Regions from separate parts of the Kluyvera sp. CHPC 1.2972 genome, predicted to be linked through region 1. Evidence: predicted binding sites of a transcription regulator. Region 1 holds the regulator's gene; the other holds the start of a gene.
What was found. Region 1 encodes sigma-54, which starts transcription at its own class of promoters, with help from an activator protein. Its sites were predicted from a motif close to GTTGGCACANNTTTCGCTNT; they were not measured.

Region 1 (3,414 bases):
GCAGTTGGATAGCAACATTAAAGGCGACAAGATTACTTATCTGGTCAAAGAGCAGAAAATGCAGGCGTTTAGCGACAAAGGTAAACGCGTAACCACCGTGCTGGTTCCATCGCAGCTGCAGGACAAGTCCAAAGACCAGGCTCCGGCACAGAATAAGAGTAACTAATTCGTTATGGCGACATTAACTGCAAAAAATCTGGCGAAGGCCTACAAAGGCCGCCGCGTGGTGGAAGATGTCAGTCTGACCGTGAATTCCGGTGAGATTGTGGGTCTGCTTGGGCCAAACGGCGCGGGCAAAACCACCACCTTCTACATGGTGGTCGGGATCGTTCCTCGTGATGCCGGTAATATCATCATCGATGATGAAGACATCAGTCTGCTGCCGCTGCACGCCCGCGCGCGTCGTGGTATCGGCTATCTGCCGCAGGAAGCCTCCATCTTCCGTCGCCTGAGCGTCTACGACAACCTGATGGCGGTGCTGCAGATCCGTGATGATCTCAGCAACGAACAGCGTGAAGACCGCGCCAAAGAGCTGATGGAAGAGTTTCACATCGAGCATCTGCGCGACAGCCTTGGCCAAGCGCTTTCCGGCGGTGAACGTCGCCGCGTTGAAATCGCCCGTGCGTTGGCGGCAAACCCGAAATTTATCCTGCTGGATGAACCGTTTGCTGGCGTTGACCCGATCTCCGTTATCGATATCAAACGCATTATCGAACATCTCCGCGACAGCGGCCTTGGCGTGCTGATCACCGACCACAACGTACGTGAAACGCTGGCCGTGTGTGAACGGGCCTATATCGTTAGCCAGGGGCACCTGATTGCCCACGGTACCCCTCAGGAGATCCTACAAGACGAACATGTTAAACGCGTGTATCTTGGGGAAGACTTCAGACTCTGATAGGGTAGTGGTTTACGACGTTAGCGGGAGATATTCGTTCTGAACATGAAGCAAGGTTTGCAATTAAGGCTCAGCCAACAGCTTGCCATGACGCCACAGCTGCAACAGGCAATCCGTCTGCTGCAACTGTCTACGCTGGAACTTCAGCAGGAACTCCAGCAAGCGCTGGAGAGCAATCCCCTGCTTGAGCAAACCGATCTTCACGAAGAAGTAGAGACTCAGGAAACCGTCGATAACGAAACGCTGGACAGCGTCGATGCGCTAGAAAAACCCGATATGCCCGAAGAGCTGCCGCTCGACGCCAGTTGGGATGAGATCTATACCGCCGGAACCCCTTCCGGGACCGGCGCTGATTATCAGGACGATGAGTTACCGGTTTATCAGGGTGAAACCACCCAGTCGCTTCAGGATTATCTGATGTGGCAGGTTGAGCTGACGCCGTTTACCGATACCGACCGGGCGATTGCCACCTCGATCGTCGACGCCGTGGACGATACCGGTTACCTCACCGTCACGGTGGAAGACATTCTTGAAGGCATTGGTGACGAAGAGGTTGGCCTCGATGAAGTGGAAGCCGTGCTCAAGCGGATCCAACGCTTCGATCCGGTCGGCGTCGCCGCCAAAGATCTCCGCGATTGCCTGCTGATCCAACTTTCTCAGTTCTCCCCCACTACGCCGCGTATCGCTGAAGCCCGTTTGATTATCAGCGATCATCTCGATCTGCTCGCCAACCACGATTTCCGTTCACTGATGCGCGTCACGCGGCTGAAAGAGGACGTGCTGAAAGAGGCGGTGGATCTGATTCAGTCGCTGGATCCACGTCCGGGCCAGTCGATCCAGACCGGTGAACCGGAGTATGTGATCCCAGACGTACTGGTGCGCAAGGTGAACGATCGCTGGGTCGTTGAGCTGAACGCCGATAGCATACCGCGTCTGCAGATCAACCAACACTACGCGGGAATGTGCAACAATGCCCGTAACGACGCCGACAGCCAGTTTATCCGCAGCAACCTGCAGGACGCAAAATGGCTGATTAAGAGCCTTGAGAGCCGTAACGATACGCTGCTGCGGGTCAGCCGCTGCATCGTTGAACAGCAGCAGGCCTTTTTCGATCTCGGCGAAGAGTATATGAAACCGATGGTGCTGGCAGATATCGCCCAGACCGTCGAGATGCACGAGTCCACCATTTCGCGTGTTACCACGCAAAAGTATTTGCATAGCCCACGAGGCATTTTCGAGCTTAAGTATTTCTTCTCCAGTCACGTGAGTACCGAGGGCGGCGGCGAAGCCTCTTCCACGGCGATTCGCGCGTTGGTTAAGAAATTAATTGCCGCGGAGAACCCCGCAAAACCACTGAGCGACAGTAAACTGACCACCATGCTCTCTGAACAGGGTATCATGGTGGCACGGCGTACCGTTGCAAAGTACCGAGAGTCTTTATCCATTCCGCCGTCTAACCAGCGTAAACAACTGGTCTGACACCACTGATAAGGAAGACACTATGCAACTCAACATCACTGGACACAACGTCGAAATTACCGATGCAATGCGCGAATTTGTGAATGCGAAATTCGTTAAGCTCGAACAGTATTTCGAGAGGATCAATCAGGTCTACATTGTGTTGAAGGTGGAGAAATTGACGCACATCTCGGATGCAACGTTGCATGTTAACGGGGGCGAACTTCATGCTAGCGCGGAAGGCAAGGATATGTACGCCGCCATCGACGGTTTGATCGACAAACTGGCGAGACAGTTAAACAAGCATAAAGACAAACTAAAACAACATTGATTGTCCGAGCAGTCGCCCGATATGCCCGCATACCGGGCGATGCTTAGGTGAAATTATGACAAATAACGATTCGGCTCTTCAACTGAGCAATGTCCTTAACCAGGAATGTACCCGCAGTGCTGTGCACTGTCAGAGTAAGAAACGCGCGCTGGAAATCATCAGCGAACTGGCGGCAAAACAGCTGAGCCTGCCTCCGCAGGTGGTCTTTGAGGCGATTTTGACCCGCGAGAAGATGGGGAGTACCGGTATTGGTAACGGTATCGCCATTCCTCACGGCAAGCTGGAAGAGGATACGCTGCGCGCGGTTGGCGTGTTTGTGCAGCTGGAAACCCCGATCGCCTTTGATGCTATCGACAATCAGCCCGTCGATTTACTCTTTGCGCTCCTGGTGCCGGCAGACCAGACCAAAACCCACCTGCACACGCTGTCCCTGGTGGCAAAACGTCTGGCGGATAAAACCATTTGCCGTCGTCTGCGCGCTGCGCAGAGCGACGAAGAGCTGTATCAAATCATCACCGATACGGAAACTCACGATGATGCATAATGGACATCACATCGTACTGAGGAGAAACGGTACATGGTACTGATGATCGTCAGCGGCCGCTCTGGCTCGGGAAAATCGGTCGCCTTACGCGCGCTGGAAGACATGGGTTTCTACTGCGTCGATAACCTGCCGGTCGTGCTGCTGCCAGAACTGGCAAAAACGCTCGCCGACCGGGAAATATCG
Region 2 (3,414 bases), on a different contig from region 1:
GCCTTGCCCTGTACCGGCGGCACGATGGTTGACGCGCCCGTTGCCAGCACCAGCTTGTCGTACTGCCACTCATGGTTCTGGCTTTTCACCACATGCGCGTTGGCGTCGATGCCGGTCACCCAGGTCTGCGGGAACAGATTCAGGTTGTACTGCTCGGCGAACTCGCCTGCGGTTTGCAGGGTGAGGTCGGCGGCGGTTTGCCCCCGGCTCACCACGTGGCTTAAGTCCGGTTTGTTGTACTCGTCGATGCTGTCGGCGGCGATGAGCGTCAGTTTGACGCTCGCGTCGAGCTTACGAATATTCTTCACCAGCTGGCGGGCGGCGAAGCCCGAGCCGATGATCACGATGCCATGATTCATTTTGCCTCCGTCGCCATCACGTCAAAGACATCTTTCCCTAATGAACATTCCGGGCACAGGAAGTTATCCGGGACTTCGCTCCACGGGGTGCCTGGCTGGACGTCCTGGTTTGGTTCGCCTTTCGCCGGGTCGTAAACCCACTGGCATACGCTGCACTGCATGCTTGGGCCGAGGTCGGCTGCGGCAGCGGCGGCACAGGCGCAGGCCTCTTTCGCGGCGTCTGGTTTTGCCGTGGCTTGTGGCAGCGGAGCCAGTGCCCACTGACGGGCGATTTCACGACCGTGCTGACGGCATACTTCCAGCGCATCAATATCAGGACGCCATTTGGCTTTCAGGCTCAGGGACATTTCAAAGCCGGCATCCTGCAAACGGGTGGACAGACGGTCTACAGCGCCGCCGCTCCAGCCGTGAGAACCAAAGGCGCTCGCGCGTTTGTTACGGAAGCGCAGGCCGGTCATCTCTTCCACCAGGCCAGCGATTTTCGGCATCATCACGTTGTTCATGGTTGAAGTCCCCACCAGCACGCCTTTAGAACGGAAGACGTTGGTCAGAATTTCGTTTTTATCGCTGCGGGCGACGTTGAAGATTTTCACCGCCACGTTCGGGTCTACTTCGTTGATCCCCTGAGCAATCGCATCCGCCATCATGCGGGTGTTGTTGGACATGGTGTCGTAGAAGAGGGTGATACGGTCTTCCTGATAGTCCGCCGCCCATTTCAGATACAGTTCCACAATCTGGGTTGGGTTTTCACGCCATACCACACCGTGGGAGGTGGCAATCATATCAACCGGCAGGTTGAAGCCGAGGATCTCGGTGATTTTTGGCGTCACCAGACGGCTGAACGGGGTCAGGATGTTGGCGTAGTAGCGCTGGCACTGTTCGAACAGTTCGGTCTGGTCAACTTCGTCGTTGAACAGGCGTTCGTCGCAGTAGTGCTGACCGAAGGCATCGTTACTGAACAGCACCGCGTCGCCGGTCATGTAGGTCATCATGCTGTCAGGCCAGTGCAGCATCGGGGTTTCAACGAAGATCAGTTGTTTGCCGTTACCGATGTCCAGGCTGTCGCCGGTTTTCACCACGTGGAAGTTCCACTCCGGGTGATGGTGGTGGCCGTTGATGGAGTCAATGGCGTTGGCGGTGCAGTAGATTGGGGTGTCCGGAATCTGCGACATCAGTTCGGTCAGCGCACCGGCGTGGTCTTCTTCGGCGTGGTTAATGATGATGTAGTCGATATCAGCCAGGTCGATTTCGCCGCGCAGGTTCTGCACGAATTCACGGCTGAATTTATGGTCGACGGTATCAATCAGGACGTTTTTCTCTTCACGGATAAGGTAGCTGTTGTAGCTGCTGCCGCGCAGCGTTTTGTATTCGGTACCGTGGAAATCACGTACTTCCCAATCACGTTGACCAACCCAATGAATGTTATTTTTAACCAGAATAGACATAGCAACCTCAATTAATTCAGCGTTTTTTCAAAAAAGATGTATTGCTAATTGCAGGTTGTGTGCCAACTTTGTAATTATTTGATTTTGCTGGATTAATTAATTTATGCCTCTTTGTTGTTAGTCAAAATGACTATGCTTGATATTGTCAATATGACATTATGCATTGTCAAAATGACTGTAAGAGGTACGCCATGAGCTTTTCCGTTGATGTGCTGGCTGGCATTGCTATCGAACTCCAGCGCGGCGTCGGCCATCAGGACCGATTTCAGCGTCTGATCACCACGCTGCGCCAGGTGCTGGAGTGCGATGCCTCCGCGCTGCTGCGCTATGACGCGCGGCAGTTTATTCCGCTGGCGATTGATGGGCTGGCGAAAGACGTGCTCGGCAGGCGCTTTACCCTCGAAGGGCATCCGCGGCTGGAGGCGATTGCCCGCGCGGGCGACGTGGTGCGTTTCCCGGCGGATAGCGACTTGCCGGACCCGTACGATGGCCTGATCCCCGGCCAGGAGAGCCTGAAAGTCCACGCCTGCATCGGGCTGCCGCTGTTTGCCGGGCAGAACCTGATTGGCGCACTGACCCTCGACGGTATGTCGCCGGACCAGTTTGATGTATTCAGCGATGAAGAGCTACGGCTGATTGCCGCGCTGGCGGCGGGAGCGCTCAGCAATGCGCTGCTGATTGAACAGCTTGAAAGCCAGAACATGCTGCCGGGCGCGCCGACCGACTTCGAGCAGGTGAAAGAGACGCAGATGATCGGTCTGTCGCCGGGCATGATGCAGCTGAAAAAAGAGATTGAGATTGTCGCCGCTTCCGACCTGAACGTACTGATAAGCGGCGAAACCGGCACCGGGAAAGAGCTAGTGGCAAAGGCGATTCACGAAGGCTCGCCGCGCGCAGTCAGCCCGCTGGTTTACCTGAACTGCGCCGCGCTGCCGGAGAGCGTGGCCGAGAGTGAGCTGTTTGGTCACGTCAAAGGGGCGTTTACCGGGGCTATCAGCAACCGCAGCGGCAAGTTTGAGATGGCCGATAACGGCACGCTGTTCTTAGATGAAATTGGCGAGCTGTCGCTGGCGCTACAGGCCAAGCTGCTGCGCGTGCTGCAGTATGGCGATATTCAGCGCGTCGGGGATGACCGCAGCCTGCGCGTCGATGTGCGGGTGTTGGCTGCGACCAACCGCGACCTGCGCGAAGAGGTGCTGGCCGGTAATTTCCGCGCCGACCTGTTCCATCGCTTGAGCGTATTCCCGCTGTCCGTGCCGCCGCTGCGCGAACGGGGTGACGACGTGGTGCTGCTGGCGGGTTACTTCTGTGAGCAGTGTCGGCTGCGGCTCGGATTGTCGCGAGTGGTATTAAGCAGCGGCGCGCGGGCGCATCTGCAAAGCTACGGCTGGCCGGGTAACGTGCGCGAGCTTGAGCACGCGGTACACCGTGCGGTGGTGCTGGCGCGGGCAACCACGCGCAGCAACGGTGAAGTGGTGCTGGAAGCGCAGCATTTTTCGTTCCAGGAAGGTACACCGACGGAAACAGTCGTAGAGGCGGTAGCCCCGGTGGCAATGGTGAACAACCTGCGCGATGCCACCGAGCATTTTCAGCGGCAGATGATTCGTCAG

Region 2: norV (anaerobic nitric oxide reductase flavorubredoxin) is a predicted target of sigma-54. The motif match lies at 1,852-1,871, and genes of this name have one in related genera.

What each region holds. Positions count from the first base shown of each region.
Region 1 is NZ_JAPKIB010000004.1:60,159-63,572, reverse strand. Features, by position in the region: gene lptA (lipopolysaccharide ABC transporter substrate-binding protein LptA) at 1-166, shown strand, start outside; gene lptB (LPS export ABC transporter ATP-binding protein) at 173-898, shown strand; gene rpoN (RNA polymerase factor sigma-54) at 944-2,377, shown strand; gene hpf (ribosome hibernation promoting factor) at 2,400-2,687, shown strand; gene ptsN (PTS IIA-like nitrogen regulatory protein PtsN) at 2,743-3,231, shown strand; gene rapZ (RNase adapter RapZ) at 3,265-3,414, shown strand, end outside.
Region 2 is NZ_JAPKIB010000010.1:55,027-58,440, forward strand. Features, by position in the region: gene norW (NADH:flavorubredoxin reductase NorW) at 1-359, opposite strand, end outside; gene norV (anaerobic nitric oxide reductase flavorubredoxin) at 356-1,804, opposite strand; gene norR (nitric oxide reductase transcriptional regulator NorR) at 1,996-3,414, shown strand, end outside.